DNA from 3 places in the Nocardia higoensis genome. Region 1 is predicted to be linked to each of the others. Evidence: riboswitches for the same ligand, from Rfam matches in the RefSeq annotation. Region 1 holds a riboswitch; each other region holds the start of a gene.

Region 1 (10,227 bases):
TGAACGGTTCGGCCGCGCTGCGCACCGAGCCCAACTGCGCCACGACCGTGTAGGCACCCGGCGGGACCGGCACGCGCTCCCCCGCGCACTCCGGCTGGGAGGTGGAACCGGACCAGGTGACCTGGAAGGCGGCTTGCTCGCCGCGGTCCAGCGTGCGGGTGTCCGGCTGCCCTTCCGGGTAGCAGTCGGTGCTCGTCCAGAGCCTGCGGCTGCCGTCGAGGGTCTGCACGGAGATCTGCTGGGCGGCCGATCCGAAGTCGCGCGAGCACGGCTCGGCGGAGATGTTGGTGATGACGATGCCGAACACCGGCTTCTCGCCGACGCGGTAGGTGGGCTGGGCCACGGTCACCTTGACCGCGAGCGACTGATCGGGACACTGGGCTCGCGCGGGCTGCGCCGCAACGGTCGAGGAGAGTTCGGAGGCACCGGCCGCGGCGCTGCCGGAGGGCTCCACCTTGCCGTCACCGGCCGGTGCGGCGACCGTGGTCGACGCGGCCTGGGCGCCGCCGGCGGAATCGCCGCCGCGCGCGACCATCAGCACGACCCAGATCAGTAGCGCGAGCACCACGACCAGAACCCCGACGGCGAAGACACGGCGACGCCAGTAGATCTCCGGAGGCAGCGGTCCAGTCGGTTCCAGCACGATTCAAACTTACGGCCACCGAGCGGCACGTGGTCTCATGACCTCGGCGTGTCGGCCCCCGCCGGAGCCGACACGCCACGATCGAGCCGCCGTCGAGCTGCTGTTATATCGTTTCTATCCGGTTCAGGCCAGTTCGCCGATGTTGCCGACGACACGTTGCAGCTGGATCTTGCCATCGGCCAGTTTGTAGGTGACCGCCGCGATGGCCAGTTCGCCGGTGGCGACTTTGCTGGAAATGCTCATCGAGCGCTGCATGAGCAATCGCGAGGTCTCGACGACGTGCCTGGCCTCCATCTCGTCCACGCCGGCCAGACCCTCGCGGCGGCCGAGGAGGATGGACGGGGCGACCCGCTCGACGATGCTGCGGATGAAGCCGCCGGGCACCTCGCCGCCGTCGAGGGCGTCGAGGGTGGCTTTGACCGCACCGCAGCTGTCGTGTCCGAGTACCACGATCAGCGGCACATTCAGCACGTCCACGCCGTACTCGATGGAGCCGAGCACCGAGCTGTCGATGACGTGGCCGGCCGTGCGCACCACGAACATGTCGCCGAGGCCCTGGTCGAAGATGAGCTCGGCGGCGACCCGCGAATCACCGCAGCCGAACAGAATGGCCTTGGGTTGTTGCCCCGACGCCAGCCTGGCCCGGTCGACCAGCCCTTGACTAGGATGCAGCACGTCGCCGCTGACGAATCGCTCGTTACCCTCGCGAAGAGACTTCCAGGCGCTTATCGGATTCGAGTCAGGCATACCGACCATTGTGCCTGGCCTGACCGCTACCAGCGAGTCACTTCGGTTACGGGTGGGCAAACTCGGACTGTCACAGCGGCGGTCGAGACAGTGAGGACGGGTACGGGGCGGCGTGGATCGACGGAACGGAACAGCGGGCGCCGAGACGAGCGGCATCCCGGCGGACATCCTGCTCAGCTGGTACGGCGAAACCGCTCGCGACCTGCCCTGGCGACGCCCCGGCGTGACCGCGTGGCAGATCCTGATGAGCGAGATCATGCTCCAGCAGACTCCGGTGGTGCGGGTCGAGCCGATCTGGCTGGAGTGGGTCCGGCGCTGGCCGGTGCCTTCGGCGATGGCGGCCAGTTCGCAGGCCGAGGTTCTGCGCGCGTGGGGCAAGCTGGGATACCCGCGCCGGGCACTGCGCCTACACGAATGCGCGCGCGTGCTGGCCGAGCGACACGATGACGAGGTGCCCACCGAGGTCGAGGTGCTGCTCGGGCTGCCCGGCATCGGCGACTACACCGCCCGCGCGGTGGCCTGCTTCGCTTACGGGCAGCGGGTGCCGGTGGTGGACACCAATGTCCGGCGTGTGGTGGCACGGGCGGTACACGGCCGGGCCGAGGCGGGGAATGCGGCCGCACGCGATCTGGTCGAGACCGAGGCGCTGCTGCCGCTCGCCGTCGAACCCGCGGCCCGGTTCTCGGCCGCGCTGATGGAATTGGGGGCGACCGTGTGCACGGCCCGCAGCCCCGAGTGTTCGCGCTGCCCGCTGCCGCGCTGCGCCTGGGTCGAGGCAGGCAGGCCCGCCTCGCAGGTGGTGCGCCGGACTCAGAAGTACGAGGGCACCGACCGCCAGGCCAGGGGGAGATTGCTGGACGTGCTGCGTGATGCCGCCGGACCGGTCGAGCGGGTCCGGCTGGATCTGGCCTGGACCCGCGATCCCGGTCAGCGCGCTCGAGCGCTGGACTCGCTGCTGGTCGACGGGCTCGTCGAGCAGACCGCCGACGGGTTGTTCGCGCTGGCGGGCGAAGGCGAGCGCTGAGCCGACGGGCCCGATCCCGTGGTCGGCACCACGAACCGGTTGCCGCACGCCTGGGCGATCGCCCGCTGCGCCCGGTCACCCGGATCGGCGCCCAGCGGATCAGGACGGGGTCGCGGCGCCTCGGTGTCGGCGAACCACGCGGCTCGTCGGCCGCGTGGATCGGTGACCGGTCGAACCGGTGACGAGCTCAGCGGTCGGCGAGGACGCGGCCGAGGAACCGCTCGACCTCGGACCGGTAGCGGCGCGGTTGTTCGTCGTGCACGAGATGTCCCGCGCCCTCGACCCACACGTACTCGGCGTGCGGGTTCACCTCGGCCATCCGGCGCATCTGCCCCGGCACCGTGATGGTGTGCTCGCCCTCGATCAGCAGGGTGGGTACTCGCACGGATGTCCATTCGTCCCAGAAATGGCGGCGGCCCCATTCCTCGGAGATCTCGCGGAAGGTGGCGACGGAACCGTGCAGGCGGTAGCCGTCGGGGCTGTGCTGGAAGGAGCGCAGGAAGTAGCGGCCCGCGACCTCGCCGAAGTAGTCGATCACGGCCGCGGCGTCGGGGAACGGCTGCGGCCAGGCCTCGATCATGGTCGCCCAGTTCGCGGCGGTGCGGCCGGTGAAATCGGGGCCGATGTCCTCCACGACCAGTGCGCGCACCCGCTCGGGATACCGCGCGGCGAAGACCCAGCCGTGCAGGGCGCCCATCGAATGCCCGATCACCACCATCGGTTCGGTGATCTCGGCGGTGGATTCGGCCAGGTCGGCGACGAACGCCTCGGTGGCCGGTTCGGACGGCGCGGGCCTGCCGTGACCGGCGGCGTCGAAGGTGCGCACGTGGCCGTGGTCGCGCAACCAGTCCAGGTGGCCCGACCAGGTGCGCGCGCTGCCCATCAAGCCGTGCAGCAGCAGAATCGGGGCGCCCGCGCCGCCTTCGTCGTGTAGCGGCCCCGCGCGATTCGCGGGCGCGGCCGACTTCGCCTCTGTCACCATCGACTCGATTGTGCCCCGGCCGTATTGTCGGTGGTATGGCTGTTGTGAAGATCAATGCGATCGAGGTTCCCGAGGGCGCGGGTCCCGAACTCGAGAAGCGGTTCGCCGCCCGCGCGCACGCGGTGGAGAACTCCCCGGGTTTCCTCGGGTTCCAACTGCTGCGCCCGGTCGCCGGTGACGACCGCTATTTCGTGGTCACGCAGTGGGATTCCGAGGAGTCCTTCGCCGCGTGGCGCGACGGTCCCGCGCGGACCGCGCACGCGGGCAGCGGCGACAAGAAGCCGGTCTCCACCGGCGCCTCGCTGCTGGAGTTCGAGGTCGTCCTCGACGTGCCCGCGCAGGCCGCGGCGGGCGAATGAGCACTGTCCGGGGGTGGGCGCCGTCAGCATCGTATTGACGGCGTACAACCCCGGGTGTCACAGTTCGAGGTGACCAAGCGAGGGTGAGCGGTAATCCGGTGGGAATCCGGAGCGGTCGCGCCACTGTATTCGACGTGCCGAGTCCGTCTCCGCCACCGGCGGGGGTTCTCGGGGCGGCGGGAGCCAGACACCGGCACCATCGCACAAACCCCCTTTACGGGACGCAGATCCCTCAGGAGGATCCCATGGCCATCGCGCATATCCCCGCCACCAGGGCGACCGATTCGGTCGCGACCGTGCTCGTCACGGTCGGTGTCGTTCTTCTCGCACTGCTCACCCTCTACCTGGTCGGGTTCGACCAGGGCGCGATCTCGCGCGGCGGGATGTTCCTGCACGAGCTGATGCACGACGGACGGCATCTGCTGGGTGTTCCGTGCCACTGACGGGATCGCTGAAAACTCTGTTGTTGCGTGGTCTGCTGGCCGGTGTGATCGCCGGCCTGCTGGCCGCCACGGTCGGCCATTTCGTCGGGGGACCCCACGTCGACGCCGCGATCGCGCTCGAAGAGGCGATGGCGGCATCGGAAACGGCGGCCGACGGGCACTCGCACGGGGCCGAAGCCGGTCATTCCCACGGCGACGACGCGGCGCATTCCCACGGCGACGACGCGGTGGTGAGCCGGACCGGCCAGAAGTTCGGCCAGTTCCTGGCGCTCGGCCTCTACGGACTGGCGCTCGGGGCCATCTTCGGCGCGGTGGCGCATTACGCGCGCCGCTTCACCTCGCTGTCGGGTCCCGCACTGGGAATGCTCCTCGGTGTCAGCGGCTGGGCCGCGATCGCCGCGGTGCCGTTCTTCAAGTATCCGGCGAATCCCCCCGCGGTGGGCGACCCGGACACCATCGACGACCGCACTCTGCTGTGGGTGGCGGTGGTGCTGCTCGGCATCGCCGCGGTCGGGGCAGGCCTGTACGCGTTCAGAGTGCTGGCCGGGCAGCTGTCGACGGTCCGGTTGATCGGCGGCGTGCTCGCGTTCGTCGCCGTGACGACCGTCGGCTATGTGCTGTTGCCGGGCGTGGACGAGGTGTCCGCGGACTTCCCGCCGAGCCTGCTGTGGCAGTTCCGGGTGTCCTCGCTCGCGGTGTCGGCCACTCTGTGGGCGGCGCTCGGGCTCGGATTCGCGGCACTGACCGAGTTCTCGGACCGCACGCGAACTGCCGAACGCGAGCGTGTCGCCGCGGGATGAGCCCAATCCGTTCCCACGGTTGAGGGGGCGAGGGAGTATCTCCTTCGCGACGTGAGACCCCGGCCCGTACCTACGGACCGGGGAGAGACTGCCGAAAGAGGTGGTGCGAGCCGGCGCAGGCTCGCACCACCTTTCGTTTTCGTGCCCTCCGGGCCGAGTTACGGCACCAGCGCCAACTGGCGCGACTGCGCGACCAGAGCGCCTGTCGAGTCCCATATCTCTATCTATCTCGAAGTCTTCCTCGTGTTGACGTCCTCCCGGCCGTGAACGAACGACCGGGATTCCTCCCGCGGCAGGGTGTGCCGCTCCGGTGGGTTCCTGCTTCTGCGTCGACTGCCCGCCGGATTGCTCCGTTGAGGTCTTACACCGACTCGACAGGCGTTTCCCCTCTCGGCCCGCCCGGCCGCGAGAATATTCGTTGCCGCGTTCACATCGCGGTCATGGATCGTGCCGCACACGCACGTCCACTCCCGCACGTGCAGTGGCTTCTTCTGCCCGACCACCCCACACCTCGAGCACAGGCGGGAACCAGCGATCCACCTTGGCGAAGGTTCGCCCGTACCGGGCTGCCTTCTCCTCGAGCATGGTCGTGAACGTCGACCAGCCCGCATCGTGCACCGATTTCGCCAACCGGGTACGGGCCAGACCCTTCACGCACAAGTCCTCCACGAATATCGCTTGGTTCTCGCGAATGATCCGTGTCGACTGCTTGTGCGCCCAGTCCCGCCGCGCATCCGCCACCCTGGCATGCGCGCGAGCCACCTTCAGCCGAGCTTTCGCCCGGTTCTTCGACCCCTTCTCCTTACGCGACAGTGCTTGTTGAGCCTTACGTAACCGGCGCTCGGCTCGGCGCAGGAACTTCGGCGATTCGATCGTCTTCCCGTCCGACATCACCGCGAAGGTGGTCAACCCCAGGTCGATACCCACCTCGGCGTCCAACTCCGGCAACGGCTGCTCGTCGACCTGCACGACGAACGACGCGAAGTACCGGCCCGCCGCATCAACGATGACCGTGACCGACGACGGCTCCGACGGCAGATCCCGCGACCACGCCACCCGCACCTCACCGATCTTCGGCAACCGCAACTTCCCACCCGGCGTGACCGCGAACCGGGAGTTCTTCGTAAACCGGATCGCCTGCCGATGGTCCCGGCGGGACCGGAACCGAGGCACACCGACCCGCCCACCCTTCCGCTTCCCCGTCACCGACGCGAAGAAATTCCGGTACGCGGTATTCAAGTCGGCCAGCGCCTGCTGCAACACCACCGACGACACCTCACCCAGCCACGCCCGCTCCGGGGTCGCCTTGGCCGCGGTCAACCGTTGCGACAACTCCGCGTCACCGATCCGCTCACCCCGGCCGAACGCTTCCCGCCGGGCGGCGAGGGCATCGTTGTACACCACCCGCGCGCACCCGAACGCCCGTGCCAGCGCGACCTGCTGACCGGGCGTCGGGTAGACGCGGTAGCTGTACCGAAGCTGCACGCCCCGACATTATCATGCAGACACGTCAATTATGTTCCGCTACAACATGATCCACGTTACGGCCTACGGCACGCTCGGCCTGGAAAGCCCTCCCGCGTGGGCCTTCACCACCGCCCTGAAGGCGGTGCACCAGCCCACATTGGCCCCGATCCGCGCGATCGTCCGCCGGATCCTGAGCGCGCACGAACCGTTCCCCGCGCTGGCGGTGGACGGCGAGTGGACGATGCTCGACGCCAACGCGGGCGTGGGCGTCTTCCTCGTCGGCCTGGATCCCGCATTACTGACACCGCCGGTCAACGTGTTGCGCCTGACCCTGCACCCCGGCGGTCTCGCACCTCGGATCGTCAATCTCGGCCAGTGGCGCGGGCATGTTCTGAACCGTCTCGAGCGGCAGATCACTGCTACCGGCTCCCCGGCACTGGCCGAGCTGTACTCCGAACTCGCCGCCTACCCTGTCGACAGGGGCTTCGCGCTTGCATCCGTTCCGGACGCGGACGTGCCCGCCGTGCCGATGCGTCTACGGCACGACGGGCACGAACTGGCATTGCTCAGCGTCACCAGCGTGTTCGGCACGCCGCGCAATGTGACCACCGCCGAACTCGCCGTCGAATCGTTCTTCCCCGCCGACGCGGCCACCCGCACGGCGCTCACCGCGCTCGTGGGCTGACCCGCCGGGTTTCGGCAGATGCGCTGATCAGGCGAGCGCGGCGTCCAGGGCGATGTCGTCGACTCCGGCCAGTGCCTTGGACACCGGGCAACCGGCCTTGGCGGCCTCGGCGGCGGCCAGGAAGCCGTCGGCGTCCATGCCCTGTACCCGGCCGCGCACGGTCAGCTTGATGCCGCTGATGCGGAAGCCGCCCGCCGGATCGGGGCCGAGAGTGACGTCGGCGGTCACGTCGAGGCTCTCCGGGGTGCCGCCGTCGGTGGCGATCTGCGCCGAGAGCGCCATGGCATAGCAGGACGAGTGCGCGGCGGCGATCAGCTCCTCGGGGCTGGTGGTGCCGTCGGCATCGTCCGCGGCGCGCTTGGGGAACGATACGTCGTACTTGCCGACGCCGGAGCTGGCGAGCTCCACCTGACCGGAACCGTCCTGCAGACCACCGGACCAGGCGGTGCGCGCGGTACGTGTTGGCATCATTGTCCTTTCACGATGAGACCGAAATGCTGTTGGGCCGTACTCCTGCACGATCGAACCTACTCGCGTGCCGGATCGTGCGAGGCCGCTTCGCGACGGTCTCGGCCCGTCACGACAGGTCGTCGGCACCACCGCGCGATCGCGTCGACGACCCGAGCGGCCACAGTGGCGACACCGGCGCGCGGCGATTACTCGACGCGACCGACATCTCCGAGCGAGCGTGCACGCGACCGGGCTCAGCCGACGGCGGCCGCGGTGCGCTCCTCGAGCTGATCGAGCATCCTCGGCCAGACCTGCTCGTGCAGATCGCGTACCGCGGCGCTGGCGAATCCGCTGTGGCGCAGGCGCAGTCTGATGCCACGCGGCTGCTTCACCAGTTCGACGCGCACGACGGTCTCCGCGCCCTCGGTGGCGGCGGTGACCCAGGTGAACTCGACCTCGCGCGCCGGCACCAAGCGCAGGAAGCGGCCGTAGTGCGGATTGCGCTTGCCCTCGAACTCGGTCTCGAAATAGAACGGTTCACCGACTTCGGGCCGCATCCGCACCGAATCCGGCGCCGCCAGCCAGATGTCGAAACCCCGTGTGAGCGCGGCGAAAACCAGCGCGGTGGGCGCGGTCATCACCCGCTCCACGGACAGTTCGTGCGGGCGGGCGGACAGATCGGGAAGGCGAGTGGACTGGTCGACCATGCCCGGACCTTACCCGCCGAAATCACCGCATGACCGGAGCCTCGGCGGCATGGCCGAATAGGCTGCAGGGGTGACAGTGCCAGCCATAGCGAATCGGGACTCGATCGTGCGCGACTGCGCCATCGCGCTCATCGTCGCGATGATCCAGGTCGCGGGGGGTCGCGCGGTGAATGTGGGGCAGTCGGGGGTGCGTTCGCTGGACGTGCTCGGCTGCGTCCTGTTGCTGGCCGGGCCCATCGCCCTGGCGCTGCGGCAGGTCGAGCCTCTGGCCGTGCTGGTGGTGACACTGGCGGCCTGCGGGATCTATCTCGCGCTGGACTACGGCTACGGCCCGGTCTTCCTCTCGCCGGTGATCGCCTTTCTCACCGCCGCGGTCAACGGGTCACGCTGGTGGACTTATCCTTTCGCGCCGCTGAGCTTCCTGCTGTTCGTCTGGCCGCTGCCCGCGCTGCTGGGGCGGCCGGTCAGCGGCTGGATGGCGCTGGCCGTGCTGGGCTGGCTGGTGGTCGTGCTCGGCGCGGCCGAGGCGCTGCGGGTGCGCAAGCTCATCGCGCAATTGCGGGAGCGGCGTTTCGACGCGGCCAGGCGGGCCGAGCACGCCCAGCGCGAGCGGTTCGCCTGCGAGGAGCGGCTGCAGTCGGCACGCGAACTGCACGACGTTCTCGCACACAGCCTTTCGCTGATCAACGTGCAGTCCTCGGTGGCGCTGGAATTGTTCGAGCGCAAGCCGATGCAGGCGCGGTCGGCGCTGGCGGCGATCAAGAAGGCGAGCAAGGATTCGCTCGACGAGGTGCACGCGATGCTGCCGACCATCCGGCGCGGCCTGGTCTCCGGCCCTCTGGCCGACGACAAGACCGCCGATCCGGAGCGCCCGCGCCGCAGCGGGAAACGCGGCGGCGTCAGCGGCCGGCTCGGGATGGCGCCCACGTCCGCCCGCGCCGATCGCGACGGCACCCACACCACCCGCAGCGCACCCGCCGAACCCACGCCCACGCCGCCACCCCCGCCGCGACCGCCGGAGCCGAGCATCGCCGATCTGGACTCGGTGGTGCGCCGGGCCCGCTCCACCGGCCTGGCCGTGCAGATCAAAGTCGTGGGCACTCCGGTCAGCCTGCCCGAGGACATCGACACCGCGGCCGCCCGCATCGTCCAGGAATCGCTGACCAATGTCATCCGCCACGCGGCGGGCGCGACCGCCACGGTCAGCGTGCGCTACACCGCCGAGTCGGTGGACCTCACCATCGACAACAGTCGCCCGCTGGGCACCCTCACCCGGTCGCCCGGCGGCCGCAACGGCATCATCGCGATGCGTGAACGCGCCCACGCCCTCGGCGGCGCGCTGACGGCGGGCCCGCGGCCCAGCGGCGGCTACCGCGTCGCGGCGCGGCTGCCGGTCCGCCCCGCCACCGCCACACCCATTCTGAAGGCGGTCGAGGACCCGTCGGAACCCGAACCGGCTCCCGCCGACGCGGGCGCGCCGGAATAACCCTCCGAGCGGGTCGTCACCCGCCGACGCAGGGCATAGAGACATCTACCTCGCCGGGGCAGCCTGGTAGATCGCGCTCCAGTTCGCCGACCACGTGACGGCAGCGAGATGCGGTGGCACCGTCGCGAGGACTCCGGCCGTTCGCGATACCGATCTCACCGCGGCAGACCATCCGGCCGTGTGGAACGATCGAGGCCCGCTCCTGGCGGGAGCGGGCCTCGATGTCGTATCGCGGTACTGATTACTCGCCGGAGGCGGCCTCGGCGGGGCCCTCGGCGGCGCCGGTCAACACCACCTCGGGCTTGTCCTCGGCCTTGGTCAGCTTCGCCTTGCTGGTGAAAGTGAAGCGGGCGTCCTCGCCGGAGCCCTCGCCGTCCCAGCCGTCGACGTCGACCAGGATGGTCTGGCCGGGGCCGATCTCGCCGAAGAGGATC
Region 2 (10,227 bases), on a different contig from region 1:
GCTTCCTGCGCATCACCGATCGCAAGAAGGACTTGTTCAAGACCTCGCAGGGCAAATACGTCGCGCCCTCCGCGATCGCCGCCAGGTTCAAGGGGATGTGCCCCTACGCGGCGGAATTGATCGTCTACGGAGAGTCGCGGCCCTATTGCGTCGCCCTGGTCGGTCTCGATGCCGAGAGCATCGCCGAATGGGCAGGAAAGCATGGTCTGGCCGACAAACCGCTCACCGATATCGCGCGGGACGAGAAGATCCACGAGGTGATCGCCGCCTACGTCGACAACCTGAATGCCCAACTCGATCGCTGGGAACAGATCAAGAAATTCGACATCATCGACCACGAACTGTCCGTAGAGGCCGGTGATCTCACACCGAGTATGAAACTGCGCCGCAAGATAGTCGTCGACAAACTCGCCGACAGCATCGACGCGCTCTATCGGTGACGCCGACCGAGGATCGGCGCTTCGCCCTGCGCGGTGCGTCCCCCTCCTCGGTGTCCCGGTGCCGGTCTATTCGCCGGATCGTTTCCGCCGCCGTAACGCGTCGAGATCGACGACATTCCCATCGGACTCGGCACGGCCCGGGGCTCCCTTGGGGGCGGGGTGCCGCCCCGAGCCGGGGTCGATCGGCCACCATCCCGTCTCCCGTTGCAGGTCCGATCGCAGGACGGGCTTGGTCGGCGGTAGGTCGAAGACGGAGCCGCCGTCCGAACGCCATGTTTTGTGGGGACGCCCGCCGGCCTCTTCCGTCACGCGCCGCGGGCGACGCGGTAGCCGGGTGACTTTCGACGTGCCGTCTCCCGCTCCGGGGGTCTCCATAACCTGCATTCTAGCGGCCCGTGTCCAATGAATGAGACCACCCGGTATCGGAGTTCTGTCGGCCCTGGTGAGGTACTGGAGGAAACGAACTCGCTGCCGCACAGCTCGCGTGCGTGGTCGGTGGGGTGGGAGAAGACGTTCCACAACGATCCGTGTATCTGTGCCCGAAGGGGGGGACACATCCGCTGAACACGCGGATCGACCTGCGGAAATGACGAAGAACGGTGATTGAGTCAGGCGTAGTTCTATGGCGAATCGCCTCGGTGAGTTCGGAGAGACTGAAACTACTGGACCCTGGACCCCCGGAGACTTCGGTGAACACGTGTGCTGAATCCGATAGCAGCGCCGGCGCGGTGTCGGTGATGCGGCGGAGATCCCCGTAGGGCGGCGCACACGGCGCCGCCCGAGGATCGGTCAGAAGCCCTTCGAGCGCAGGAACTCCGCGACGGTGACGACCGCCTGGGGATTGCGTGGTCCCTCCACCAGCGCGGCGTAGGGCAGCGCGATGATGTTGTCCTCGCGAACGGCGGCGGTGCCCGCCATCAGCGGGTGCTGTCGCAGCTGCTCGATCTTCGCCGACACCGAGTTCTCCGGCCCGGCGCCGTAATCGACGATCACGATCGCCTGCGGATCGCGTTGTGCCGCGGCCTCCCACGACGTGCTGGTCCACGAGTTGTCGATGTCGTCGAAGATGTTCGCGCCACCGGCTTCGCGGATGATCTGCGAAGGCGCCGCCCTGCGGCCGGAGGTGAACGGCTCCGGTGTCGCGCTGTCGAACAGGAACACCCGCGCGGGCTCCTGGCCTTCGGGCGCGCTCGCGGCGGCTTCGGCGACCTGGGCGCGGTAGCCGGCGACGAGTTCGTCGGCGCGGTCGCGGACGCCGAAGATGTTGCCGAGGTTGGTCAGGTCCGCATACAGCGCATCGAGTGGTTCCATCACTCCGCGCCGGTCGCTGCCGGGCTGCCTGCAGGCCTCGGTCAGCTGGTAGGGGACCGCGCCGATGGAGCGTACCCAATCCGGTGTCAGGCCGGTGGACTCCTTGAACCCGTAGTTCCAGCCGGCGAAGACGAAGTCGGGGGCAGCGGCCTGGACGATTTCGCGGGTGAACGCCAGGCCGAGTTCCGGGGTGGACTCGAATTCGGCGCGCCAGGGCGAGGATTCGACGTCGCGTTCCTTGCCGGGATAGCTGGTGTAACCCACGAGGCGATCGGCAAGGCCGAGGGCGAACATGATCTCGGTGATGCCGGTGTCGTTGGCAACCACCCGCTGGGGCACGCCCTCCACGGTCAGCGGCGTACCACAGTTGACTACCGTGACCGCGGCGGCGTCGCCTGCCGCGGCGGGCTGTTCCACCTCGGCACCGCAGGCGGTCACCGTGGCGAGCAGTGCCACGGCGGCCGCGAATGCCGAACCCGTGCGCGTCAACCGCATCTATTGCTCCTGTTCGTCGAAGATGATCTGGGGCACGCCCAGCCTCGGATGGGTGACGATGTGGCCGCCGATGGCGAACCAGCGGCGCACGATTCCGGGGGTGAGCACGTCTGCGGGCGTGCCCGAGCACACCAGGCGGCCGCGGTTGAGCACGAAGAGCCGGTCGCAGTACTGGGCGGCGAGGTTGAGGTCGTGCAGGGCCGCCACCACGGTGATTCCCAGGGCGCGGGCGGCCGACAGCAGGCTGTACTGATGGTGCACGTCCAGGTGATTGGTCGGCTCGTCGAGCACCAGCACCCTGGGCTGCTGCGCCAGCGCGCGGGCGATCAGGACGCGCTGGCGTTCACCACCGGACAGAGACAGGAAACCGCGGTGCGCCAGATGCCCGGCGTCGGCGGTCGCCATCGCCTCGGCGCAGATCCGCTCGTCCTCCCGCAGCGTCGACCGCAGCGCAGCAGCATGCGGCAACCGCCCGGTCTCGACGACCTCGCGGGCGGTGAAGTCGAACTGCATGTCGGTGTCCTGCGTCAGCGCGGCCACCTGTCGGGCATTGTTCTTCATGCTGATCGCGGCGATGTCGTCGCCGTCGACGAGGACCCGGCCCGACGCCGGGGACAACGCCCGGTACAGGCAGCGCAGCAGGGTCGACTTGCCACTGCCGTTCGGGCCGACGATGCCGACGAAACTGCCTGCCTCGATACCGAGCGTCACCGATTCGACGATGCGCGCGCCGTCGATCTCGACGGACACGTCCTGGTAGTCGACCCGCATCACCGGCCACCCACCATCGCGCCGCGCCTGCGCATCAACAGCAGGAACACCGGCACACCGACCGCCGCGGTGATCGCACCGAGCGGCAACTCCTGCGGTGGGACCAGCGTGCGGGCGAGCAGATCGGCGGTCACCAGGAACACCGCCCCCAGCAGTGGCGCGATGACGATCAGCCTGCGGTGATCGGCGCCGACCAGCAACCTGGCCACGTGCGGCACCACCAGGCCCACGAAACCGATGGCCCCGCACACCGCCACGAAACAGCCGGTCATCGCGGCCGCGACCACGAACAGCAGCAGCCTCAGCCGGGCGGCGTCCATACCCAGCGCGGCGCTGACCTCGTCGCCCATCGACAGCGCGTTCAGTCGTCGCGCACACACCACGATCACCACCGAACCCGCCGCGCAGACCACGGCCACCGAGGGAACCGCGCTCCATGTGACGCCAGCCAGGCTGCCGAGCAGCCAGAACATCACCGACCGGGCCGCGTCCCCACGCGGCGCCAGGAACACCAGCACCGTTGTCGCAGCGGAGAATCCGTATCCGAGAGCCGCGCCGGTCAGCACCAGACGCAACGGCACCAGCCCCGCGGCCGTGCGCGCCATCAGGTACACGAGCACGGTCGCGGCCAGCGCGCCCGCGAACGCCGCCGTCGACAGTGCGTAGACCCCGAGCGCGCCGAAGGCGCCGAACAGCACGACCGCGGCCGCGCCCACCGACGCTCCTGAGGAGATGCCGAGCACGTACGGATCGGCCAGCGCGTTGCGCACCATCGCCTGCACGATAAGCCCGACCCCGCTCAACCCGGCGCCCACCAGCGCCGCGGTGAGCACACGCGGCAGCCGGGAATCCACCACGATCCGGTAGTTGGCGATATCGGCGGCCGCCACGGGGCCACCGGAGAGCTCGGCCCACAGGAACCCGAGGGCATCGCGCCAGGGGATGGGCGCGGTACCGAACATCAACGCGAGAATCGACATCGCGAGCAACGCCACAAGGGTGGCGGCGGCCAAGGTGGCCACGGACAATCGACGCACTACCAGAACCTTCACGGATCGAACCCGGCCGGTCGATCCGAGACAGCACACGAGGACGTGCACGCAGAGCGAGCCCGTGACCTCGCCGACCGCTCCCTCGGGGTCGACAAGCGACCACACCGAACGGCGCGGCCACGCCGGCAGGTCTTCGGACTCGTGGACCCGGGACCGGACGAACCGATCCCACCTACTAGCGGTCGCTTCCCGGGTGGACACCCAGTGCTGTGTGACCGCGGTCGTTCCCACTCACCGCTGCGGGGCAGTTCCGGACTTCCACCGGATTCCCTCTTGCGAACCGCCCGGCCGAAGCCGAGCGGTAGCCGACGCGCCGCCACGGTAACACTCGCGCCGATGGTGCAGCGCCACGGTCACGCGTTCGATATGGCCCACGGAGTTCAGCTGAGGTGGTGATGGCATGCGTGCGGACCTGGTGGCGGCGCGTACTCCGTTGAGCCGGTCGCCCAGCTGACGATCCCGGCAGTTCCGGTGGTCCGCTGCATCGAATGGCATCCCGCCCGCCGTGCGTCGTCGAGGTGCTCGACCGGAGCGTCGGCTCGGTTTCGGTGAGGACCCCGGTAGGCGGGGGAGTGGTGCTGGCCTATCCTGGTTCCGCAGCTGGTTCGTCCCGTGCCGCTGTGGTGTGCGCGGGACGTCGAAGCTCCTCGCTCGGTGACGAGCGGAGGGCGAGAGGGAACCCGGTGAGAATCCGGGACTGTCCCGCAGCGGTGAGCGGGAACGACCGCCGTCACACAGCACTGGGCCACACGGCCTGGGAAGCGACGGCGTGGTAGTACCAGCCCGGGAAGTGCTCGATCCCGGGTCGACCCGTCGTGGTCGATGCCCGCGAGTCCGAAGACCTGCCGGTTGTGCTGGACACGCCGTGTCCAGCGGCCGTCGCCTCGCGGATTGGGCGCTACGCCGACATCTCACGCATTCGGTTTGTCCGGGTGCGTTGTCGTCGTGCGCGTCCGGACAGGTGGCGGCTGACCCTGCCATCGACGGAGCACATGACATGTCGAAACCTCTGAGTCCGTTCAGCGCGACGGTGCTGGGACTGCCGCGAATCGGACCGAACCGGGAACTCAAGCGGGCCGTCGAGGCCTACTGGGCGGGACGCACCGACGCGCCGACGCTGCACCGGAGCGCGAAAAAGCTGCGCGTCGACCAATTACGGGTCGCGCAGGCCGCCGGTCTGGATTCGGTCCCGGTGGGCACCTTCTCCTACTACGACCATGTGCTCGACACCGCGGTGCTGCTCGGTGTCCTGCCCGAACGGGTGTCGGGTATCGAGGACGACCTGGACCGCTACTTCGCGGCCGCGCGCGGCACCGACACCATCGCCCCGCTGGAGATGACCAAGTGGTTCGACACCAACTACCACTATCTCGTTCCCGAGCTCGCCGCCGACACCGCATTCACGCTGGATCCGGGCAAGCTGCTCGGTGAACTGGCCGAGGCGCAGGAGCTGGGCGTGCCCGCCCGGCCGGTGGTCGTCGGCCCGGTGACCTTCCTGAAGCTGGCCAAGACCGTCGACGGCAGTGCAGCGCTGGACCGGATCGCCGATCTCGTGCCGCTCTACCGCAGGTTGCTGTCCCTACTGGCCGAGGCGGGCGCGGTGTGGGTGCAGATCGACGAGCCGATCCTGGTGACCGATCTCGACGAGGCCGAACTCGAACTCGTCACCTCGGTCTACCGGGAGCTGGCCGGGGCCACCGACCGACCCGCGCTGCTGGTGGCGACCTACTTCGGCAAGCCCGGTCCCGCTCTCGCGGCGCTGGCGGCCACCCCGGTGGAGGCCATCGGGGTCGACTTCGTCTCCGGCGCCACGGTCGAGGAGGTCGCGTCGCTTCCGGCGTTGGCGAGCAAGCTGCTGGTCGCCGGCCTGGTCGACGGCTACAACGTCTGGCGCACAGATCCGGACCGGGCGCTCGGGGTGCTGGCGACGCTGCTGGGCAGCGCTGCGGCCGTCGCGGTGTCCTCGTCGTGCTCGCTGCTGCACGTGCCCTACTCGCTGGAACAGGAGCCCGAGGTGGAGCCGCGGCTGCGCTCGTGGCTGGCCTTCGGCGGGGAGAAGGTCGCCGAGATCCGCATGCTGGCCACCGCGCTGCGCCAAGGCGCCGACGCCGTCGCCACCGAACTCGCCGAGGCACGGGCCGCGATCGCCGACCGACGGCAGGACCCCCGCCTGCACAACGGCGCGGTCCGGGCGCGGCTCGAGTCCCTCGGGCCCGATGCCGCGCGGCGCGCGCCCGCCGAGCAGCGTGGGCAGGCCCAGCAGCAACGGCTGAACCTGCCCCCGTTGCCGACCACCACGATCGGTTCGTTCCCACAGACTGGGCAGATCCGTGTCGCCAGGGCCGAACTGCGTGCCGGGAAGATCGATGCCGCCGAGTACGAGCGCCGGATGCGCGCCGAGATCGCCGCGGTCCTCACCTTGCAAGAGGAGATCGGCCTGGACGTGCTCGTGCACGGTGAACCCGAACGCAACGACATGGTCCAGTACTTCGCCGAGCAGCTCGACGGCTTCTTCGCCACCGCCAACGGCTGGGTCCAGTCCTACGGCACCCGCTGCGTGCGCCCGCCGATCCTCTACGGCGATGTCACCCGTCCGCGGCCGATGACCGTCGCGTGGAGCACCTACGCGCAGTCGCTGACCGACAAGTCGGTCAAGGGGATACTCACCGGACCGGTCACCATCCTGGCCTGGTCGTATGTGCGCGACGACCAGCCCCTGGCCGACACCGCACGTCAGATCGCGCTGGCTATCAGGGACGAGACGGTGGACCTGCAGGCCGCGGGCATCAGGATCATCCAGGTCGACGAACCCGCGCTGCGCGAACTGCTGCCGTTGCGCGAGGCCGACAAGCCCGCCTATCTCGACTGGGCAGTGCACGCCTTCCGGCTGGCCACCAGCGGTGTCTCCGACGCCACCCAGGTCCACACCCACCTGTGCTACTCGGAATTCGGCGAGATCATCGGCGCCATCGCCGGACTGGACGCCGACGTGACCTCGATCGAGGCGGCGCGCTCGCATATGGAGGTGCTCGACGATCTGAACGCCGCCGGCTTCGATCTGGGAGTCGGTCCCGGCGTCTACGACATCCATTCGCCTCGCGTGCCGAGCGTCCAGGAGATCATCGAGTCGCTGCAGCGAGCCCTGAAAGCCGTCCCGCCGCAACGGTTGTGGGTCAACCCCGACTGCGGGCTCAAGACCCGCCGCACCGAGGAGGTGGTCGCCTCGCTGCGCAACCTCGTGGCCGCGGCCGCCGCGCTGCGCTGAGAATGCCCGTGACCGGGTGACGCGCTCGTGACCGGGCGGCCGACGGCGGTATTCGCACCGTGTCGGCCGCCCGGTCGTCGAGGAACTCGGTCGTGGTGTGTCGGGCCGGAGATGTTCGTCGGAAAGGTGGTCGCGATGGAGAAGATGTATGCGGGGGGCAGGCTGCGCGCCCTGCGGGAGCAGCGCAAGCTGTCGCAGTCCGGGTTGGCAAAAATGCTCGGGTTGTCGGTGAGCTATGTCAACCAGCTCGAGAACGACCAGCGGCCGCTGACCGTCCCGGTGCTGATGCGGTTGACCACGACCTTCGACCTCGAAGTCGGCTTCTTCGCCCCGGAGACCGACGCGCGCCTGCTCGCGGACCTGCAGGAGGTCTTCGCCGAGAATCCCGAGGCGGGCCCGCTGACCAGCGGTGAACTCGACGACCTGCTGTCCCGGGCGCCCGCCGCCGCGCGGCTGCTGATCCATCAGCATCGTCGGCTGCGCGCCGCCGACGACCAACTCGACCAACTGACCGCGGGTATCGACGGACCGGCGGCGGCTCCTCGGGCGGCGATGCCCTACGAAGACGTCCGCGACTACTTCTACGACCGCCGCAACCACATCCCCGCACTCGACCTCGCCGCCGAGCAGCTCTTCGACCGCAACGGATTCACCCTCGGCGGCCTGGACCTGCAACTGGCACGGCTGTTGCGCGACCAGCACGACGTGGCGGTGCGGATCCGCTCGGAGAATCCGGCCAAGCCGGGCCCGAAACGGATCTACGACCTCGCGACCCGCACTCTCACTCTCGCCCGCCGCCTCACCGCGGGACAGCGGGCATTCCAGCTCGCGACCCAACTGGCCTTCATCACCCAGACCGACGTGATCGAGGAATTGCTCGCCGAGACCGCGAGCCTGCCCGCGGAGTCGCGCCGCCTCTTGCGTATCGGACTCGCCAACTACTTCGCCGGCGCGCTCATTCTCCCCTATGGGAGATTTCTCGAAGCCGCCGAAAAAGCGCGCTACGACATCGATCTGCTCTCCGCTCAATTCGAGGTCGGATTCGAAACGGTATGTCACCGCCTGTCAACTCTGCAGCGGCGGGGCAGGCGCGGCGTGCCGTTCTTCTTCGTTCGCACCGACCGCGCGGGAAATATCTCGAAACGCCAGTCCGCCACCGCCTTCCACTTCTCCCGCGTCGGAGGAAGCTGCCCGCTGTGGGTGGTCCACGACGCCTTCGCGACCCCGGGCCGGATCAGGACACAGATCGCGCAGATGCCCGACGGCCGCACCTACCTGTGGCTGGCACGCACGACCGGAGAACGCAGCCCGGGCTATCGCGCGCCCTCCCGCGACTTCGCCGTCGGTCTCGGCTGTGACCTGACCTTCGCCGACAAACTCGTCTACTCACGGGGCCTGCCGATCCACGACCCCGCCGAAGCGGTGCCGATCGGTGCGGGCTGCCGGGTGTGCGAGCGCGGCGACTGCGCTCAGCGCGCGTTCCCGCAGATCGGCAGGCCGCTGGCCGCCGACGAGAACCGGCCGGCTGCTACCCCTTATGCCCCTGCCTCGCCAGTGGCCGGCTACCGGGCCGATCAGTGGTGATTCACCGGTAGCGGATCCGCGGACCTGCTCGGCACCGGTGCGCGGTGGCGCGAAATCGGCGATTCCCGGCCCGGAACATCCCTGTGAATTCCTTTCGCAGGTTACACAGAAATATCGCGAGGCTTCCACAGAATTCGCTCTCTGCAACGGCTTTTCCGCAGGTAGTCGCCCTCGGTAGCGTTCGGGCCAAGCGAATACGACGACGCCATGGAGGCCTGATCCGTGAAGAATCATCTCGTCCGCACCCACCGCTCGGCAGAGCACTTCCCGCGAGAGGAGCACCTGGCCTGGCGCATCGCCGAGGTCGCGGCCGACCCGGTCGAGGTCACCGCGCAGGTCGAGGAGATGATCGTCAACCGGATCATCGACAACGCGGCTGTCGCGGCGGCGTCGCTGATCCGCCGCCCGGTGTCCAACGCGCGGGCACAGGCGCTGGCGCATCCGTATCAGCCCGGCGCGACCGTGTTCGGCGTCGACGGCCGTTTCTCCCCGGAATGGGCTGCCTGGGCCAACGGCGTCGCGGTGCGGGAACTGGATTTCCACGACACCTTCCTGGCCGCCGAGTACTCCCATCCCGGTGACAACATCCCGCCGATCCTGGCGGTGGCCCAGCACACCGGCCGCACCGGCCACGACCTGATCCGCGGCCTGGCCACCAGCTACGAGATCCAAATCGACCTGGTCCGTTCGATCTGCCTGCACGAGCACAAGATCGACCACGTCGCCCACCTGGGCCCCTCGGCGGCCGCGGGCATCGGCACCCTGCTCGGCCTGGATCCTGAGACCATCTATCAGGCCATCGGCCAGGCGCTGCACACGACCACCGCCACCCGTCAGTCCCGCAAGGGCGAGATCTCCAGCTGGAAGGCCTACGCGCCCGCTTTCGCGGGCAAGATGGCCGTCGAGGCCGTCGACCGGGCGCTGCGCGGCGAGGGCGCGCCGTCACCGATCTGGGAGGGCGAGGACGGTGTGATCGCCTGGCTGCTCGACGGCCCGGACACGGAGTACTCGGTGCCGCTGCCGGGGCCGGGCGAGCCCAAGCTCGGCATCCTCGACACCTACACCAAAGAACACTCCGCCGAATACCAGTCGCAGGCCCCGATCGACCTGGCCCGCCGCATGCGGGACCGGATCGGCGATCTGGATCAGATCGCCTCGATCGTGCTGCACACCAGCCACCACACTCACGTGGTCATCGGCACCGGCTCGGGCGATCCGCAGAAGTTCGACCCGACCGCCTCGCGCGAAACCCTCGACCACTCGGTCATGTACATCTTCGCCGTCGCGCTGCAGGACGGCACCTGGCATC
Region 3 (10,227 bases), on a different contig from region 1:
CGGTCGGTGCGCAGCCGGATCACCTGGCAATGCGGCGATGTCACCGATCTGGACGCGGCCGGGGTGCGGGGACCGTTCGAGCTGGTGCTGATGGTTTTCCTGCACCTGCCCGCCGACCAGCGCCGCGCGGTGCTGGCCGCGGCCGCGAACCGCCTGGCTCCCGAGGGCACCTTGCTGGTTCTCGGGCACGACCGCACCAATATCGAGGAGGGTCACGGCGGGCCCCAGGACCCCTCGATCCTGTTCACGCCGGAGGACGTCGTGGCCGATCTGGCCGCCACCAACCCGGACATGCACATCAGGATCGCCGACCGCGTGCTGCGGCCCACCGAGCACAACGACGCGATCGACGCCCTGATCGTGGCCAACCGCGCATCCGCGTAGGAGTCAGCCCGCCGACCAACGCCGCAACCAGGGCTCCACGATCTCGACGATCAGGTCGAAGCCGGTCCGGAACGAGTGCGGCTGCCCCGGGATCACCCCCACCTGCGCGGCGTCGCCGGGCTCGGGGATCCCGAACGGGTCCTTCTCCCCGTTCACCACGACGACCTCGATATCGCCGGCCGCCAGCAGTTCCTCCCGTCGGGTCTTCTCCGGCTTCCCGGGCGGATGCAGCGGGAACGACAGCGCGAGCACCCCGCGCGCCCCGGCCGCCACCGCCGTGCGGCAGGCCACGCGCGCGCCGTTGCTGCGACCGCCCTGCACCAGCGGCCCGACCGGATAGCGGTCCCGCAACTCGGCGACGATCTCCAGCCAGGCCGCGTCCTGCTTGTCCGCCGAGCCGGGCGCGCGTCGTCCGGCGACCCGATAGGGCTGCACCACCCTGGCCACCACCGCCCCCAGACCGAGGGCCGAATCACGCACGGCCAGCAGATCTTTCGCATCGACCCCGCCGCCGGAGCCGTGGGTGAGCAGCAGCAGGAATCGCGGTTCGCCGGGCAGATCCACCTCGACATCGGCGGGACCGGCGCTGGTCTCGATGCGCACATCTCACCTTAACGGCGCGACCGAAGTGATCTTGCACCGCGCCGACCTGCGGGTTCGCTGCCGTGTTCTTCAGATCACATTGGTTGCGGAGACTTTTGCTGAGGCATTACCCGGCGGTAATATAGGGTGAAGTTACCCGCGAGTAGCATGCGGCTGCCCGGCAACGGGTCCGGTGACGACAACGGGCGGGAACGGCAAACACACCGACCGCACCAACTCAACGGAGAGTGAGTAGACAGACATGGGTCACTACAAGAGCAACGTTCGCGACCTGGAGTTCAACCTCTTCGAGGTCCTCGGACTGGGCAACCTCCTCGATGCGGGCGCCTACGGCGACCTGGACACCGACACCATCAAGGAGATGCTCAACGAGGTGCGTCGCCTGGCCGAGGGCCCGCTGGGCGAGTCCTTCGCCGACGCCGACCGCAACCCGCCGGTCTTCGACCCCGAGACCCACACCGTCTCGCTGCCCGAGTCGTTCAAGAAGAGCTACAAGACCCTCGAAGAGGGCGGCTGGGACAAGTTCTCCGTAGCCGAGGAGCTCGGCGGCATCCAGTTCCCGCGCGCCGCCTACTGGGCCATCGCCGAGCTGATCCTGGGCGCGCAGCCCGCCGCCTTCATGTACGCCGCGGGCCCCGGCTTCGCCAATATCTTCTACAACAACGCCACCGAAGAGCAGAAGAAGTGGGCCGAGATCGCCGTCGAGCAGGGCTGGGGCGCCACCATGGTGCTGACCGAGCCCGACGCCGGCTCCGACGTGGGCGCCGGCCGCACCAAGGCCGTCAAGCAGGAGGACGGCTCCTGGCACATCGAGGGCGTCAAGCGGTTCATCACCTCCGCCGACTCCGACGACCTGTTCCCGAACATCATGCACCTGGTGCTGGCGCGTCCCGAGGGCGCGGGCCCGGGCACCAAGGGCCTGTCGCTGTTCTTCGTCCCGAAGTTCCACTTCGATCCGGAGACCGGCGCGCTGGGCGAGCGCAACGGCGTGTTCGTCACCAACGTCGAGCACAAGATGGGCCTGAAGGTCTCGGCCACCTGTGAGCTGACCTTCGGCGGCCACGGCGTTCCCGCCAAGGGCTGGCTGGTCGGCGAGGTGCACAACGGCATCGCGCAGATGTTCGAGGTCATCGAGCACGCCCGCATGATGGTCGGCACCAAGGCCATCGCCACCCTGTCCACCGGCTACCTGAACGCGCTGGACTACGCCAAGAACCGCGTGCAGGGCGCCGACCTCACCGCCAACGCCAAGGACGCCCCGCGCGTCACCATCACCCACCACCCGGACGTGCGCCGCAGCCTGGCCATGCAGAAGGCCTACGCCGAGGGCCTGCGCGCGGTGTACCTCTACACCGCCGCCCACCAGGACGCCGACGTGGCCGCCCAGGTCTCCGGCGCGGACGCCGACATGGCCGCCCGCGTCAACGACCTGCTGCTGCCCATCGTCAAGGGTGTCGGCTCCGAGCGCGCCTACCAGTACCTGACCGAGTCGCTGCAGACCTTCGGTGGTTCCGGCTTCCTGCAGGACTACCCGATCGAGCAGTACATCCGCGACGCGAAGATCGACTCCCTCTACGAGGGCACCACCGCGATCCAGGCGCAGGACTTCTTCTTCCGCAAGATCGCCCGCGACCGCGGCGTGGCCCTGGGTCACGTGGCGGGCCAGGTGCAGAAGTTCATCGACTCCGAAGCGGGCAACGGCCGCCTGAAGGCCGAGCGCAAGCTGCTGGCCACCGCCCTCGAGGACGTGCAGGCCATGGCCGCCACCCTCACCGGCCACCTGATGGGTGCCCAGGAGAACCCGCAGGAGCTCTACAAGGTCGGCCTGGGCTCGGTCCGCTTCCTGCTCTCGGTCGGCGACCTGCTGATCGGCTGGCAGCTGCTGCGCCATGCCGAGGTCGCCATCGCCGCCCAGGACAACGGCTCCGACGAGGCGTTCTACCGGGGCAAGGTCGCCACCGCGCAGTTCTTCGCCCGCAATGTGCTGCCGGAGCTGACCGCGACCCGCGCCATCCTGGCCAACCTGGACAACGACATCATGGAGCTGGACGAAGCCGCTTTCTGATGAGCGTTGCCCGCTGAGGCACAGCTGAACGAGCACGGACCGGTCCCGGAGGAGCAATCCTCCGGGACCGGTTCTTTTTGTGCTCCACGTCGATGCCGCTCGTGCCCGACACCGCGAGCACTCCGACCCGCCCCTCCGGATACCTTGCCGACTCGCCGAATACCTGGTCTCCATCTGGAACCGCTACCTCGAAGAAAACCCGCACACCCGCACACTGCCCGCCATCGTCCCGCTCGTCGTACACAGCGCTGCCCACGGCCGTGGCTGGAACACACCCACCGAACTCTCCGAGTTGATCGACCTGGATCCCGGCACCCGCGCCACCCTGGGCGATCACGTCCCCCACCTGCGACTGTTCCTCGACGACCTGACTACCGTCGACCTGGAAACCCTGCGCGAGCGTCCCCTCACCCCCGCAGCACGGCTGGTCTTCGTATTCCACAAGATCGTCCCGGGCAACACCCACCTTGGGCAGCACGACGATTCACATCGATGGCGGAACTTGTTGTGACCTCCGGGAGTGGCCCGAAGCCTCGAGAGCGCGCACCCGATCGGCGAGAGCGCGTACCGCAGGCCGCTGCCGGTGTGGACTCAGGTCGGCGACCAGCGCACCGAGGTGTCCGGCGACCCGCGTCGAATCGATCTGGTTGTCGAGCAGATCCGCCGCGCGCTCCGCGAAGCCGATCGCGTGGTCGAGATCGGCGTCGGGTTCGCGAATGTAGCTGGTGGCGAGGAGCGTGTAGCGCAGGGCGACTTCACGAGATCCATTGCCACCGTTGTTGATTGCGGCATGCAGATGCCGACGGGCGAGCCGATGCGAGCCGAGGCGGAGATAGCTGTACCCGGCTTGACCGTGCGCGTGGGTTTCGTCGAGCCAGTAGGCCCAGTCCGGGGTTTCACCGGCGGAGTCGCCGAGATCGGCGAAGGCAGCGTCGAGTGCGCGCCGAGCGGCCGAGGCAGAGCCTTCGACAGCATAGGCTTCGGCGGTGCGCAGTGCGAGTATGGCCCGCACCCGAGGGCTGCTGCCCGGATAGCCGGCCAGCGCCGTCTCCGCCAGCAGAACCGCTTCCCTGGGTCGGCCGATGTCTTTGGCCCGGCAGGACATGAACCCGAGGATATTGGCGGCCAAAGCCCTGTCTCCGGCGCTATCAGCGATTCGCAACGCGGCGCACCAGTACCGTCATCCGGTCGATTTCCTCGACCGTTACCATGTCGACGCGAGTGCCCGTTGCTCGCGCAACATCCGACTCCGAAGCAGCCGACCAGTGGTGGGCAGGCGTAATCATCGCCGCGCCGGTGAGGCTCAGGAAGACCCGCCGCTACATACCCTGAGGATCCACGAGGGCAGCTGGTGCGCGCAAGGGTTCCCTACATGTCCAGGGACCGGTCAGGCCCTGGTCCGCTGACTCGACCGGCGCGACTGCGACGGTTCCCGGATTCGATTCCCGCTCGGCGCCGACAACATTGCGCGCCGCTGCGACACACGGATCCGAACACCGAAGGCACCGCGTACACCGCGGCGACCCGGTGATTGCCGGAAACTGTCAGCGCAACGGAACGGGGATTCCCGCGACGACGAGGACCACCGACTCCGACGCGGCGGCTACCCGGCTGTTCAACGTTCCCAACAGGTCTCGGAACAACCGTCCCGAGGCGGAGGCGGGCACCACCCCGCTGCCGACTTCGTTGCTCACCGCGATCACCGGAACGTCGCAGGCGCGCCAGGCGACGACGAGGTCGTCGATGTCGGCGTGGACGGGCGCGAGATCGGCGCCCTCCCAGACCTTGTGGGCGTCGAGACGTGCGGTGAGCCAGGTGCCGAGGCAGTCGATGAGCAAGGGTTGCGTGGCCGTGGCGAGTACCGTTGTGACGTTGCCTGTTTCGAGGGTGGTCCAGGAGGCGGGGCGGCGTTCGCGGTGCACCGCGACCCGCTGGGCCCATTCGGCATCGCCGTCGCGGGTGCCGCCGGTGGCGACGTAGGTGACGGCCGCGTGCGAGCCGAGCAGGTCTTCGGCGTGCCGGGACTTGCCGGAGCGGACGCCGCCGAGGACGAGGGTGCGGTGGGCGGCCGGGCGCGGGGGCAAGCCGGCACGCACCACTTCGCCGTCGTAGCCCGGTCGGGCACCGTGCGTACGCAATCGACGCTCCAGTTCTTCTATCGGTGGATTGTGGTGGCCCAGGTGCACCGCGAGCACGTCGGTCTTCTCGGTGACCGCGGCGGCGTCACGTAGTCCGGTGAGCATGTCGCCGAATTCGGGGAGGCCGAGATGCTGATCGGACAGTTCGGATCGGTCGCCGAAGGTTTCCTCCAGGAACACCGCGTCGTAGGCCGCGTCTCGGACCGCCTCGAACCAGGAGTCGGGCCACGGGCCTGTGTCGCATGCCCACAGCACGCGCGCGCCGTCCGGGGCGGTGATGTCGTAGAGGACGCTGTCGCCGTCGTGGAACACCCGGTGCCGGGCGGGCAGGACGGTGACCTCGTAGGACCCGGCGGATATTCGGTCGCCCACGCGGACGGGGGTGAAGCGGACCTGGTCTTGCGGCCCCACCCACCGACGGCAGGCGTCGATCGCGTCGGCGGGGCCGATCACCTCCAGGTCGTGACCGGTGTCTATCCAGGATCGGAACAACAGAACCTGCGGGTCGAGATGGTCGGGGTGGGCGTGAGTGAGCAGGATGTGGCGGACATCGGCGAGGGTGCGGCCGAGGCGGACAGCGGCGCGCGGGGCTTCGGGGCCGCAGTCGAGCAGGAGGACGTCGTCGACCAGGGCGGCGGTCTGGCCGCGAATCTGGTTGCGGGCGGCGGCGTCTCGGCAGGACTCGCAGCGACAGAACGGGGACGGCCACCCGTCGGCGGCGCCCGTGCCCAGCAGGACGATTTCCATCAGGGTGACTCCGTTTCATCAGGCCGTGATCCGTCCGGCGGGATTTCGGCGGGCCGGGACTCGGTCGGCCGGAATTCGCCGGACAGGGATCCACTCGCCCGCGATTCACCGGACAGAGTTTCACCCGCCCCCGATTCACCGGATGGAGCCCTGCCCGCATGCGATTCTCGGGTGTCTCCCTGCGAGAGCTTGCCGAACAGTGTTCCAGCGGAGAAGTCAGGTGAAGGTCCGCTGCGCAGAGGCAGCACGGCCCGACCGTCGCGACGGTCGAGCACTTCGACGTGCGCTCCGTATACCTCCGCGATGCGGGCCACGGTCAGTACCTCTGGGGGCGGCCCGTCTGCGACGATGCGGCCGCGATCCAGCAGGATCAGCCGTTCGCCGTACTGCGCGGCGGAGGTGAGGTCGTGCATAGCGGCGAGGACGGTCAGCCCTTCTTCCCTGCGCAGGGCGTCGACGAGGTCGAGCACCTGCTGCTGGTGGCCGATGTCGAGGGCGCTGGTGGGTTCGTCGAGCAGCAGGACCCGCGGCTGCTGGGCGAGCGCGCGGGCCAGCACGACGCGCTGCAGTTCGCCGCCGGACAGTGCAGTGGCTGTGCGCGCGGTGAATTCCTGGAGGTCGAGGCGCGCGATCACCCGGTCCACGATCTCGCGGTCACGCAGGGTCTCGCTGCCGAATCGGGGGATGTGCGGGGTGCGGCCGAGGTGGACGAGCTCACGCACGGTGACACCCTCGGGCACCACCGGACGCTGCGGCATCAACGCGACCGCGCGGGCCGTGGCGCGGCGCGACGATCGACCGGGTCGCACCCCCGCCACCTGGATCTCGCCGGTGGCGGGCACGAGTCCGGCGAGTGCGTGCAGCAGTGTGGTCTTGCCGGAACCGTTGGGACCGACCAGTGAAACCCACGTGCCCGCGGCGACCACCAGATCCACCTCGTGCAGCACCTCGACGCCGCCGCGTTCGGCGCCGACCCGGACACAGGTCACCGCCTCGGCGCGCGCGCCGGTCATGACACCCCTCGGCTGCGTCGCAGCACGAACAGGAAGAACGGCGCGCCGACCGCCGCCGTCACGACGCCGATCGGCAGTTCGGCCGGAGCCGTGACGGTCCGGGCGAGCACATCCGCGAACACCAGGAACGCCGCGCCCGTGACCAGCGACAGCGGCAACAGCAGCCGGTGGCCAGGACCGGCGAGCAGCCGCACGGCATGCGGAACCACGATGCCGACGAACCCGATCAGACCGCCCGCCGAGACCACGGCGGCGGTGCCGAGCGTGGCGACGCCGACCAGCATCAGGCGCACTCGCGCCGGATCGATGCCGAGGCTCGCGGCTTCCACATCGCCGACCGCCATCACGTCGAGTGTGCGCCGGTGGAGTGCGATGACCACGACACTCACCACGACATAGGGCAGCACGACGAGCACTTCGGACCAGCCGTCGGTGGTCAGCCGGCCGAGCATCCAGGAGTAGACCTGGCGCAGGGTGTCGTCGTGCAGCTGCATGAAGAAGGTCTGGACGGCGTTGGCGAAGGCGGCCACCGCGACCCCGGCCAGGATCACCACCACTTCCGACCGGAGCCCGCCGACCGTGCGGCCCAGGGTGTAGGTCGCCGCGACCGCGAGCAGGCCGCCCGCGAAGGCCGCGACGGGGACACCGGCGAATCCGGCCGCGCCACCGGCGACGATCGCGAGCGTCGCCCCGAGCCCCGCGCCGCTGGAGACGCCCAGCAGGTACGGGTCGGCGAGCGGATTCCGGAAGACGCCCTGGTAGGCGGCCCCGGCCACGGCGAGCATCGCGCCGACGAGCACGCCGAGGACGGTGCGCGGCATCCGGATGTCCCAGAGGATGGCCCGCTGTCGCGTCGACAGGCCCGACTCGACATCCACGAACGGCAGTCGATCGGCCATGTCCAGCAGGACGCCGCGCGGGGTGAGCCCGGCCGGTCCCACGAGGATGCTCACGAACACGGCGACCAGCAGCGCGAGAACCGCGCCGGTCACCACCAGCGCGCGACGCCGGGTCCCGGTCAAGAGGTGGGGCGGACGGCCGGGGCGCCCGCGACTACGGCGGCGATCTCACGCACCAGATCAACGACGCGCGGTCCCCAGCGACTCGCGATGTCCTCGTCGAGGACGTGCACCCGGCCGTCGCGGACCGCGGTGAGCTCACCCCAGCCCGCGCGCTGCGCGACGACCTCCGGGGTGACTCCGCAGCACTGTCCATCGGCCAGGAAGATCACATCGGGATTCTGCTCGAGCACGTACTCCGCCGACAGCTGCGGGTAGCCGTTGCCGCCGGTGGCGATGGATCGCAGGCCGAGCATCGAGTAGATCGCGCCGAGATAGGTGTCGTCGGTGACGGTGTAGTAGGTGTTGTCGAGCTCATGGTAGTAGCGCAGCGGGGCGTCGCGGTCGGGGAGTCCGGCGACGATGCGGTCGATATCGGTGCGCATTCCGGCGACGAGTTCGGCCGCGTCGCCGACATGCCCTGTGGCAGCGCCGAGCTGTTCGATCTGGGCGTAGGTGTCGTCGAGGGTGCGCGCGGCGGGCAGGATCAGCGTCTCGACGCCGGCCCGCTCGAGCCCGGCGACCAGGTCGCCGGTGTCGGCGTTGGCCACGACGAGGTCGGGGTCGTAGCCGAGGACGGCCTCGACGTTCGGGGTGTAGCCGGACAGGTCGGTGACGGGAGCGTCGGCCGGGTGATCGGAGCGGTCGTCGACCGCGACCACCTGCTCCCCCGCACCGATCGCGTAGAGCATCTCGGTGGCGGTGGGGCTGAGCGAGACGATGGCTCGGGGGGACCCGTCCACGCTGTTCCCGCCGGTCGACGGGGCAGGCTCGGAGGCGCTGCACGCCGCGCTCAGCAGAATCAACGCGCCTGCGGCGACGAGCCGCCAGACCGTGCCCCACCGTCGTGCGCCACCGGACCGCCCAGCCATGCCGAGTAGCCGGTCCGTCTCGAATCGTCCTGCACCCGCCCGGCGGGCAGCGTGCGGCCGTCGGGAAGCAATAAGCCGCCGGTGGGAAGCGAGTGGCACGACATCCTCCGTCCATACCGTCCTTCATCCGAGGACAAGTACGCCTCCCGCGACGGCGGCCGACCTGACTCACCCGGCGAAACGCCGAGCTCACAGTTGCGGGACAGTGCCGGATTCCCACCGGCTTCACCGTGACGCCGCGGTACCCGGCCGGGTTCGGCAGGGCATTTCGCAGCGTAGTTCACCCCGGAAACCGACCGGCCTCGCCGTGCCCCGACACGTCCGAACCGGCGGACCTCAGACCGACAGACCGTCCTCGAGGCTGCACCAGAGTACTTCGGTTTCGAACATATGATCGACTGATGTACCTGGCGCACCTGCACTCGAAATACCTGCTTCCCCCGGTTCTGCTCGTCGTGTGCCAGGACGAGACCACCGAACGATGGGCAGGCGGACCCTTCGTCATCGGTCCCCGGCAATGGCCGAGCCTCGTCGCACGGCCGCTGCTGCTCGGCCCCGACAATGTCCCCGTCATCACCGACACCGCCGAAGCGATCACCGATGTCCCGCTCGCCGCCCTGTCGGCAATCACCCACGCCCACCACCCCAGCATCGGTGCGATACTGAAATCGCTGGCCGCCGCCCTGCGGGGCATCGACGACGAAGACGCCGCCATCGTCGCCGAACTCACCGAACTCGGCCTCGGCACCAGCCCGGCCGCCGACACCTGGAGGCAGATGATGTCCGTGGATCTCTCCTTCTTCCGCTCGCAGACCTCGCAGCGCATCCGCGACGAAGGGCGCGAACAGGGACGTCAAGAGGGACGTCAAGAAGGACGCGCAGAAGACATCCTGCGCATCCTCCAACACCGCCGCGTCCCCCTCACCGACAGCGACCGCCACCGCATCCGTGACTGCGCCGACGCCGACACCCTCACCCGCTGGTTCGACCGCGCACTGTCCGCCGAAACCGCCGCGGAGCTCTTCACCGACTGACCGCAAGCTGTCGGCCCCGCCGTAGTGGCGGGGCCGACAGTTCGAGCCGCGGTCGGTACCGGTTGCACATGGGGGCCAAGCGAAGCAGCGCGGTCCCTGCCGGACCGCTCGGTCTCAAGACAGACTGCGGACAACCGCCCGGCGGTTACCCCCTATCCGGTCCCGATGCGGGCACAATGACACCCGCAGACCGCGCGCTACCAGAAGGGACTCCGCCGGATGAAACGATCGCTGTCCGCACTCGCCAGGATCGGCGTGCTCACCGCCGCCTGCTGTGTCGCGCTGGGTGCGCCCGCGACAGCCGACCCCAACA

What was found. Region 1 has a riboswitch for cobalamin ahead of IU449_RS14700 (CbtB domain-containing protein). Riboswitches for the same ligand answer to the same signal wherever they lie in the genome.
Region 2: linked by a shared signal. The riboswitch ahead of IU449_RS03220 (FecCD family ABC transporter permease) and the one ahead of IU449_RS14700 (CbtB domain-containing protein) in region 1 are both predicted to bind cobalamin.
Region 3: linked by a shared signal. The riboswitch ahead of IU449_RS18465 (ABC transporter substrate-binding protein) and the one ahead of IU449_RS14700 (CbtB domain-containing protein) in region 1 are both predicted to bind cobalamin.

The regions. Positions count from the first base shown of each region.
Region 1 covers NZ_JADLQN010000002.1:126,672-136,898, reverse strand. The annotation lists gene IU449_RS14725 (hypothetical protein) at 1-643, opposite strand, end outside; gene IU449_RS14720 (carbonic anhydrase) at 767-1,390, opposite strand; gene IU449_RS14715 (A/G-specific adenine glycosylase) at 1,503-2,414, shown strand; gene IU449_RS14710 (alpha/beta fold hydrolase) at 2,602-3,396, opposite strand; gene IU449_RS14705 (antibiotic biosynthesis monooxygenase family protein) at 3,432-3,755, shown strand; cobalamin riboswitch at 3,793-3,969, shown strand; gene IU449_RS14700 (CbtB domain-containing protein) at 4,001-4,198, shown strand; gene IU449_RS14695 (CbtA family protein) at 4,189-4,998, shown strand; gene IU449_RS29045 (zinc ribbon domain-containing protein) at 5,223-5,474, opposite strand; gene IU449_RS14690 (transposase) at 5,437-6,483, opposite strand; gene IU449_RS14685 (transcriptional regulator) at 6,530-7,150, shown strand; gene IU449_RS14680 (OsmC family peroxiredoxin) at 7,178-7,618, opposite strand; gene IU449_RS14675 (SRPBCC family protein) at 7,855-8,307, opposite strand; gene IU449_RS14670 (sensor histidine kinase) at 8,378-9,793, shown strand; gene IU449_RS14665 (ATP-dependent Clp protease ATP-binding subunit) at 10,035-10,227, opposite strand, start outside.
Region 2 covers NZ_JADLQN010000001.1:715,860-726,086, forward strand. The annotation lists gene IU449_RS03205 (AMP-dependent synthetase/ligase) at 1-440, shown strand, start outside; gene IU449_RS03210 (ABC transporter substrate-binding protein) at 1,230-2,246, opposite strand; gene IU449_RS03215 (ABC transporter ATP-binding protein) at 2,247-3,017, opposite strand; gene IU449_RS03220 (FecCD family ABC transporter permease) at 3,017-3,997, opposite strand; cobalamin riboswitch at 4,176-4,394, opposite strand; cobalamin riboswitch at 4,705-4,934, shown strand; gene metE (5-methyltetrahydropteroyltriglutamate--homocysteine S-methyltransferase) at 5,067-7,334, shown strand; gene IU449_RS03230 (short-chain fatty acyl-CoA regulator family protein) at 7,470-8,918, shown strand; gene prpD (2-methylcitrate dehydratase PrpD) at 9,141-10,227, shown strand, end outside.
Region 3 covers NZ_JADLQN010000003.1:114,579-124,805, forward strand. The annotation lists gene IU449_RS18425 (class I SAM-dependent methyltransferase) at 1-384, shown strand, start outside; gene IU449_RS18430 (alpha/beta family hydrolase) at 388-987, opposite strand; gene IU449_RS18435 (acyl-CoA dehydrogenase) at 1,229-3,052, shown strand; gene IU449_RS18440 (Rpn family recombination-promoting nuclease/putative transposase) at 3,132-3,563, shown strand; gene IU449_RS18445 (hypothetical protein) at 3,537-4,157, opposite strand; gene IU449_RS18450 (bifunctional adenosylcobinamide kinase/adenosylcobinamide-phosphate guanylyltransferase) at 4,597-5,937, opposite strand; partial or broken gene IU449_RS18455 (ABC transporter ATP-binding protein) at 6,159-6,950, opposite strand; gene IU449_RS18460 (FecCD family ABC transporter permease) at 6,947-7,972, opposite strand; gene IU449_RS18465 (ABC transporter substrate-binding protein) at 7,969-8,880, opposite strand; cobalamin riboswitch at 9,016-9,149, opposite strand; gene IU449_RS18470 (hypothetical protein) at 9,282-9,914, shown strand; gene IU449_RS18475 (DUF4185 domain-containing protein) at 10,134-10,227, shown strand, end outside.